2 regions of the Streptomyces sp. RFCAC02 genome follow, and region 2 is predicted to be linked to the other one. Evidence: riboswitches for the same ligand, from Rfam matches in the RefSeq annotation. Region 2 holds a riboswitch; the other holds the start of a gene.
What was found. A riboswitch is a leader RNA that binds a small molecule or an ion and turns the genes downstream of it on or off. The one in region 2 is predicted to bind glycine.
Positions count from the first base shown of each region.

Region 1: linked by a shared signal. The riboswitch ahead of gcvP (aminomethyl-transferring glycine dehydrogenase) and the one ahead of gcvT (glycine cleavage system aminomethyltransferase GcvT) in region 2 are both predicted to bind glycine.

Region 1 covers NZ_SAUH01000001.1:384,673-389,077, reverse strand. The annotation lists gene EMA09_RS01675 (DNA polymerase IV) at 1-1,366, shown strand, start outside; gene EMA09_RS01670 (PRC-barrel domain-containing protein) at 1,276-1,659, opposite strand; glycine riboswitch at 1,836-1,934, shown strand; gene gcvP (aminomethyl-transferring glycine dehydrogenase) at 2,123-4,405, shown strand, end outside.
Region 2 covers NZ_SAUH01000001.1:4,601,371-4,605,775, reverse strand. The annotation lists gene EMA09_RS21410 (enhanced serine sensitivity protein SseB C-terminal domain-containing protein) at 1-633, opposite strand, end outside; gene EMA09_RS21405 (enhanced serine sensitivity protein SseB) at 687-1,454, opposite strand; glycine riboswitch at 1,537-1,629, shown strand; glycine riboswitch at 1,634-1,746, shown strand; partial or broken gene gcvT (glycine cleavage system aminomethyltransferase GcvT) at 1,815-2,953, shown strand; gene gcvH (glycine cleavage system protein GcvH) at 2,988-3,377, shown strand; gene glgX (glycogen debranching protein GlgX) at 3,638-4,405, opposite strand, start outside.

The DNA.
Region 1 (4,405 bases), 4.2 Mb from region 2:
GAAGCCGAGCCTGCGCGGGAAACCGGTCGTCGTCGGGGGGATCGGGCCGCGCGGCGTCGTCGCCACCGCCTCCTACGAGGCCCGCAGGTTCGGCGTGCACTCGGCCATGCCGACGGCCCAGGCCCGCCGCCGTACGCCGCACGCCGCCTTCCTCGTGCCGCGCTTCACGGTCTACCGGGAGATCAGCGAGCGCGTGATGGCCCTGCTGGCGGCCCTGTCGCCGCTGGTGGAGCCGCTGAGCCTGGACGAGGCGTTCGTCGACCTCGCGGCCGGCGGCGCCGCCGGCACCGCCGCGGAGGCCCGTGCGGTGGGGGAGGAGCTGCGCGGGCGCATCGCGGTCGGCACGGGGGTGACGGGCTCCGTCGGGCTCGCGGGCTCCAAGATGCTCGCGAAGATCGCCTCCGAGCTGGCCAAGCCGGACGGGCTCGTGCTGATCGAGCCCGGCACCGAACGGGACCTGCTCGCCCCCCTGCCCGTGCGCACGCTCCCCGGCATCGGCCCCGCCACCGCCGAGGCGCTGCGCCGCGCCGGTCTGCACACGGTGGGCGAGCTGGCCGACGCGGGCGCCGACGAGCTGGTGCGGCTGCTGGGCAGGGCGCACGGGCAGGCCGTCCACGCGATGGCCATGGGCCGGGACGACCGCCCGGTCGTCGCCGAGCGCGACACCAAGTCCGTCTCGGTCGAGGACACCTTCGACACCGATGTCACCGACCGCGCCCGGGTACGGCTGGAGGTCGCCCGGCTCGCCGACCGCTGCACGGCCAGGCTGCGGGCCGCGGGCCGCTCGGGGCGCACCGTGGTGCTGAAGGTCCGCCGATACGACTTCACGACCCTGACGCGCTCCGAGACGCTGCGCGGACCCACCGACGACCCGGCGGTCGTGCGGGAGGCCGCCGCCCGTCTCCTGGACGGCGTGGACACGACGGACGGCGTGCGGCTCCTCGGCGTCGGGGTGAGCGGGCTGGCCGGTTTCACGCAGGAGGACCTGTTCGCGCAGGCGGCCGTGCGGAGCACGGGGGAGGCGGAGCCCGTGCCCGTGGGCGGGGAGCCGGCCGCGGCGGACCCGCCGGCGGAACCTCACGCGCCCGAACGGGTGTGGCTGCCGGGCATCGATGTGACGCACGCGCGTCATGGACCGGGCTGGGTCCAGGGCAGCGGCGTCGGGCGCGTGACCGTGCGGTTCGAGCGCCCGGGCGGCCCGCCGGGCCGCGCCCTCACGTTCCGCGTGGACGACCCGGAGCTGACCCGCTCCGAGCCGCTGCCGCTGGTGGCGGATCAGCGGTCGTCGACGCCGCCGTCGGGCGCGGCCAGCCGCCCGAAGTCCGCGTCGGGCGGCGGCGCGATCCCCGGCACGTCAAGCCCGTAGTGGTGGTACAGCTGCAGCTCCTGCTCGGGCGAGAGGTGGCGGCCGACGCCGAGGTCCGGCGCCCGGCGGATCAGCGCCCGCTCGAACGGCACCCGCAGGTGGTCGTCGACCAGCTCGCTCGGCTCCAGGGGGACGAACGCGTCGCGGGTGAAGAACCCGGTCCGGACCGCCGCCCATTCGGGCGCCCCGGTCGCGTCGTCGAGGTACACCTCGTCCACCGTGCCGATCTTGGCGCCGTCACGGTCGAGGGCCTTGCGCCCGATCAGACTGCGGGGGTCGATGTCGGTCTGCACGCTTCCTCCAACTGGTCACGCCGGCCGCGCACGGTCCGGCGGCCGCCGGACGCCGGCGGCCCGTCGTACCGAAGGGCTCCTACCACCTAGAGAAGGGCACATTCCGCCCGCTGGCCAGTCGAGTGGTTCCCCCGGGACCCGCCCGGGGAGCCGCTGGTAGGCTCGAAACCGGTTGTCGACCTCGTGCGGGAGAGTCCCGGCGTCGGACGGACGGCGGGCGCCGAAGGAGCAAATCCTCCCCGGAATCTCTCAGGCCCCAGTACCGCGCGAGTCAGACCACTCTGGAAAGCAGGACGGCCCCCGGCGCACGGCGGGCGGACCGTCCTCACCGACGGTGCAAGCCGGGCGGGCGACCGCCGGGCGAAGCTCTCAGGTCCGGCGGCGCGCCGGATGACAGAGGGGGAGGCAGGCCGGGCGGTGCCGCCCGGCGCCCGAGGTCATGCGACCGTGAGGAGCCTCCCCGATGACCGCCAGCCCCGTCAGCCGTCCCCCGCTCGCCGACCTGGAGGCGGGAGCGCCGTTCGCCGCCCGGCACATCGGTCCCGACGCCGGGGACCGCGCCAAGATGCTCGCCCGGGTGGGGTTCGCCTCGCTCGACGACCTGACCGCGGCCGCCGTCCCCGAGAGTGTCCGCGCGACCGGGGGGCTGCGGCTGCCGGCCGCCCGTGACGAGGCCGCCGTCCTCGCCGAACTGCGGGACCTCGCCGGCCGGAACACCGTCGCCCACTCCATGATCGGCCTCGGGTACCACGGCACGTTCACGCCGCCCGTCATCCAGCGCAACGTCCTGGAGAACCCGGCCTGGTACACCGCGTACACGCCCTACCAGCCGGAGATCTCGCAGGGCCGGCTCGAAGTCCTCCTCACCTTCCAGACGGTCGTCGCCGACCTCACCGGGCTGCCGACCGCCGGCGCCTCCCTGCTGGACGAGGGCACCGCGGCCGCCGAGGCCATGGCGCTGGCCCGCCGGGTCGGGAAGGTGCGGGACGGCGTGTTCCTCGTGGACGCGGACTGCCTCCCGCAGACGATCGCCGTGGTGCGGACCCGCGCCGAGGCGGCGGGGGTGGCGGTCGTCGTCGCGCCGCTGGCCGACGGCATCCCGGCCGACGCCGCCGAGCGCGGGGTGTTCGGCGTCCTCGCGCAGTACCCGGGCGCGTCGGGCGCCGTGCGCGACCTGCGGCCGCTGATCGAGGCGGCGCACGGCATGGGCGCCGTCGTCGCCGTCGCGGCCGACCTGCTGGCCCTCACCCTCCTGACGCCGCCCGGGGAGCTCGGCGCCGACATCGCGGTCGGCACGACCCAGCGCTTCGGCGTCCCGATGGGCTTCGGCGGCCCGCACGCCGGCTACATGGCGGTCCGCGACACGTACGCCCGCAACCTGCCGGGCCGTCTCGTCGGCGTCTCCCGCGACGCCGCCGGCCGCCCCGCGTACCGGCTCGCCCTCCAGACCCGTGAGCAGCACATCCGGCGCGAGAAGGCCACGAGCAACATCTGCACCGCCCAGGTGCTGCTGGCCGTCATGGCCGCGCTGTACGCCGTCCACCACGGCCCGGACGGGCTGGCCCGCATCGCCCGCCGCACGCACCGGTACGCCGCGCTGCTCGCCGCCGCGCTGCGGGAGGGCGGCGTCGAGGTGGTGCACGGCGCGTTCTTCGACACGGTGACGGCCCGTGTGCCCGGCCGCGCCGGCGCCGTCGTGGCCGCGGCGCGCGCCGCGGGCGTCAACCTCCGCCTCACGGACGCCGACCACGTGGGCGTCTCGTGCGACGAGACGACGGGCCGCGAGCAGCTCTCGGCCGTCCTCGCCGCGTTCGGCGCCGCCGGCCGGGACGGCGGCCCGGTCGACCTCGACGCGCTGGACGCCCGTACGCCCGACGCCATCCCGGCGGCGCTCGCGCGCACCGGCGCGTACCTCACGCACCCGGTCTTCCACCGCCACCGCTCCGAGACCGCCATGCTGCGCTACCTGCGGCGGCTCGCCGACCGCGACTACGCGCTCGACCGCGGCATGATCCCGCTCGGCTCCTGCACGATGAAGCTGAACGCGGCCGCCGAGATGCAGCCCATCACCTGGCCGGGCTTCGCCGACATCCACCCGTTCGCGCCGGCCGAGCAGGCCGGGGGGCACCTGACCCTGATCCGCGAACTCGAGGCCGCCCTCGCCGAGATCACCGGGTACGACGCGGTCTCCCTCCAGCCGAACGCCGGTTCGCAGGGCGAACTCGCCGGCCTCCTCGCGGTCCGCGCCCACCACCGCGCGAACGGGCAGCCGCAGCGCACCGTCTGCCTCATCCCGTCGTCGGCGCACGGCACCAACGCGGCGAGCGCCGTCATGGCGGGCATGCGCGTCGTGGTCGTCGCGACCGGCGAGGGGGGCGACGTCGACCTCGCCGACCTGCGCGAGAAGATCGACCGGCACCGCGACGAACTGGCCGTCCTGATGGTCACCTACCCGTCGACGCACGGCGTGTTCGAGGAGGACATCACCGCGATCTGCGCCGCCGTGCACGACGCCGGCGGCCAGGTCTACGTGGACGGCGCCAACCTCAACGCGCTCGTCGGGCTCGCCCGCCCGGGCCGCTTCGGAGCGGACGTCTCCCACCTGAACCTGCACAAGACGTTCTGCATCCCGCACGGCGGCGGCGGCCCCGGCGTCGGCCCGGTCGCGGTGCGCGCGCACCTCGCGCCGTACCTGCCGGGCCACCCGCTCGACCCGACGCGGGACGGCGAGAAGGACGCCGCCGGC
Region 2 (4,405 bases):
GACCGTGCCGACCGGCAGCCCCTCGGGGACGGCGGGGACCGCCTCCAGCATCATCTGCCGCACGGCCTCGGCCGCCTCGTCCCCCGAGTCGTCCACGTCGAGCCCGATCACGAGGTACGCCGCCCCCACGGCCGGCCGCACCCAGCCGCGCCGCAGGCTCCGCAGCGCCGGAGTGCGGCGGGCACGCTGGACCAGGAGGTCGTAGAACGCGTCGGCGCGGACCGACGGCTCACCGATGCGCAGCGGACCGGCCGGGAGCCGGTCGAGGCCGCCCGCTATCCGCCGCAGGTCGAGCCAGGGAATGCCGAGGCCACCGCCGGGGGCGTGGGGATTCAGCCACAGGCCCCAGTGTTCGGGGAAGAGGGCGGCGGCGATGTCGCGGCCACCGATGACCTCGTGCTCGCGGGTCCAGCCGCTGACCGCCAGCTCGCGGGCGGACGTCACGCAGGGGGCGTAGCCGTGGCCCGCGATCTCGACGCTGCCGTACTGGGCGTCCGGCTCGCCCGGCTTGCCGTCCCACAGGAGCATGAGGACGTCGCTGCGGGCGAGGGCCGCGAGGAGGTCCTCGTAGGCGTCCAGGCGGTCGGGCGTGATCAGGGGGAGCAGGTCATCGATCTCGTGCGCCGCACTCACCTGGGCCGTTCCTCCTCGCTGGTTCGGCTGCGCGTGACATGGCGCCCGGGGCCTCAGACACCACGGATGTAGAACGGCTGGACGCACTCCCTCAGCCAGTCCACCACAGGGTCGTCGGCCGCATCCAGCAGCACGAGCTGTACCGGCCACACGACCGGGTGACGGGCCAGCGCGCGGCCGAGGGCGTCGTGCACGGCGAGGCGGTGGCCGTCGTCCAGGCCGTCGAGTTCTACGCCGACGTACAGCGCCGGCGCGGCGCCCTCGGCGCTGGCCAGGCCGCGCCGCGCGGACCGGACGCCGGGCAGTGCGGACAGCTCGCCGGTGACGGCGCCGAGGAAGTCGACGGGGTCGTCCTGCCAGTCCGGCTGGAAAAGACGCATCCGGGCGCCGGTGGGCACGCCGGGCAGCCGTTCGCCCGGGGTGGCGCGGCACAGTTCGGCGACGGCGCCGGGCGGGACGGGCAGGCCGACGGTGCCGCCCGGGTTCAGGGCGACGCCGATCCCCGGCGGCAGGCCGCGCGCGAACTCCCAGGCGGGCGCGACGGCGAACGGCAGGTGCGAGGCGCCGCCCAGGTGCAACTGCTCGGCCGAGCTGAACACCGGGACGAACGTGCCGCCGTTCACCTGCACGGTCGGCAGGTCGAGGGTGCGGCTCTCGCGGCCGCCGCCCTCGGGGAGCGGCACCCACAGGGCGCTGCGGGCCAGGGTCTTCAGCAGCCGGGGTCCCGCGTCGGGTACACCGAGGGAACCGGCGAGAACCTCTTCCAGCTCGTTGCTCGGCCATCCGCCGCCGAAGCCTGGCTGCTGCCTGGGAACGGTCATGCACGCACCCTAACGGCTGAGCCCGTCCGGCCGTGCGCGGTGGTTCGTGCGATGATGTGCCGACAACCGCATACCGGCCGTTCGACCCCGCGCGGGAGAGTCCCCGGCGCGACCGGGGCGCCGAAGGAGCAAGTCCTCCCTTGAATCTCTCAGGCCCCGATACCGCGCGCGGAAGGCGAATCTGGAAAGCGGACCGATCCCGCCACGGCGCGGGCGCGTCCCACCCACGGTGCAAGCCGCCGGCCCGTCTCCCGGGCCTGCACGGCGAACCTCTCAGGTGCAGATGACAGATGGGGAGGGCCTGGCCGTTCCCCCGACCGACCGCCCAGCCCTCCGTTCCGCCTCACCGGGAGCCCGCCCATGCCGGACGACATCCTCCGCAGCACCGCCCTCGACGCGACGCACACCGCGCTCGGCGCGGTCATGACCGACTTCGCCGGCTGGCGCATGCCGCTGCGGTACGGCAGCGAGCGCGCCGAGCACCAGGCCGTGCGGACGGCGGCCGGCCTCTTCGACCTCTCCCACATGGGCGAACTCACCGTCACGGGCGCGCAGGCGGGCGCGTTCCTCGACCACGCACTGGTCGGGCACCTCTCCGCGCTGGCGGTCGGCCGGGCGCGGTACACGATGATCTGCGCGCCGGACGGCGGCATCGTCGACGACCTGATCGTGTACCGGACGGCGGACGACACGTACCTCGTCGTCGCGAACGCCTCCAACGCCGGGACCGTCCTGGCCGCCCTGCGCGAGCGGGCGGCCGGCTTCGACGCGGCGGTCCGCGACGACCGGGACGCGTACGCGCTGCTCGCCGTGCAGGGGCCGCGCGCGCAGGAGATCCTGACGCGGCTCACGGACGCCGACCTGGGCGGGCTGCGGTACTACGCCGGGCTGCCGGGGGACGTGGCGGGGCGGCCGGTGATGATCGCGCGCACGGGCTACACCGGTGAGGACGGGTTCGAGCTGTTCTGCGCGCCGGGTGACGCGCCCGCGCTGTGGGAGGCGCTGACGGAGGCGGGGCGGGACGACGGGCTCGTGCCGTGCGGTCTCGCGTGCCGGGACACGCTGCGCCTCGAAGCGGGCATGCCGCTGTACGGGCACGAGCTGACGGCGGAGGTCACGCCGTTCGACGCGGGGCTCGGGCGGGTCGTCGCGTTCGGCAAGCCGGGGGACTTCGTCGGGCGGGCCGCGCTGGTGGCGGCGAAGGCGGAGGCGGGCGGTGAACGGGCCGCCGGCGGGGGGCCGCGCGTCCTGGTCGGGCTCGCCGCGCGCGGGGGCGGCGTGTGCCGCGCGCCGGGTACGCGGTGGTGGACGCGGCGGGCGAGGTGATCGGCGAGGTGACGTCGGGGGCGCCGTCGCCGACGCTGGGGCGGCCCATCGCGATGGCGTACGTGGCAGCCGGGCACGCGACGCCGGGCGGTGACGGTGTGGCGGTGGACATCCGGGGCGCGCGGGAGCCGTACGACGTGGTGGACCTGCCGTTCTACCGGCGGCGCAAGTGACAGCGGTTCAGCAGCGATCCAGGAGAATCACCCCATGAGCGACAATCCCGAGCAGTACCGGTACAGCAAGGAGCACGAGTGGCTGTCGGCCGCCGACGACGGTGTGGCGACGGTCGGCATCACCGAGTACGCGGCGACCGCGCTGGGCGATGTGGTGTACGTGCAGCTCCCGGACGTGGACGCGACCGTGACGGCGGGTGAGCCGTGCGGCGAGCTGGAGTCCACCAAGTCGGTGAGCGACCTGTACGCGCCGGTCAGCGGCACCGTCACCGAGATCAACCAGAACGTGGTGGACGACCCGGCCCTGGTGAACTCCGCGCCCTTCGGCGACGGCTGGCTGTTCCGCGTGCGGACCGACCCGGAGGCGCCCGAGCCCGAGGGCCTGATGACGGCCGGTGAGTACGCCGACTTCACGGCCCAGTGACCGAGGCATGAGCGCGGGGGGCACGGTCCCGGCCGTCCCCCGCCGCCCGCGCACGAGGTAAAACGTTGCACACTCCCCAGCCGCTCGCCGGTGGAACGTTTTCCAGCCCGGCGGCGCCTGGGTGCCCGGACGGCAGGCCGCAGCAGCCCGACGCCACCGAGTAAAACGTTGCACGCACGCTCGCCGCCTACCGGTAGAACGTTCCACCCCTGCACGGCACCGCAAGTGGCGACCAGCGGCTCGGCCCCAACGGGCAGAAGTCAGGGGGTCGCGGTCGGTGGGATGGCGCGCAGGAGCAGGACCGAGCGGGGTGGCAGGTCCAGTGTCGTGCCGGCGGGGTGCAGCGTGCCCGGTTCCGTCTCCTGTTCCTCCAGCGATGTGTCCACGATCAGCTCGTACCCGTCGGCCCAGGGAGGACCGGGCAGCGGGAACCGCGCCGGCTCGTCGTCGGCGTGCAGCAGCAGCAGGAAGCTGTCGTCGACGACCGGCCGGCCCGTGCAGTCCCGCTGCGGGATGTCCCGGCCGGACAGGAACATGCCGAGGGTCCGGCTCGGCGCCCACCAGTCCTGCTCCGTCATCTCCGTGCCCTGCGCCGTGAACCAGCCCAGATCCCTTATCCCCTCCGGCCCCTGCCGCCGCCCGGAGAAGAACGCGCGGCGCCGCAGCACCGGGTGCTCCCGGCGCGTGCGGATGAGGCGGCGCGTCAGGTCGAGCAGCGGGCGCCACGCGGGGTCGCCGGCGAGCGACCAGTCCATCCAGCCGGTCTCGTTGTCCTGGCAGTAGCCGTTGTTGTTGCCGCCCTGGGTGCGGCCCATCTCGTCCCCCGCGACGAGCATCGGCACGCCCGTGGACAGCAGCAGGGTCGTGAGCAGGTTGCGGAGCTGGCGGCGGCGCAGGGCACCCACGCCGGCGTCGTCCGTCTCGCCCTCGGCGCCGCAGTTCCACGAACGGTTGTCGTCGCTGCCGTCGCGGTTGTCCTCGCCGTTGGCCTCGTTGTGCTTGCGCTCGTAGCTCACCAGGTCGCGCAG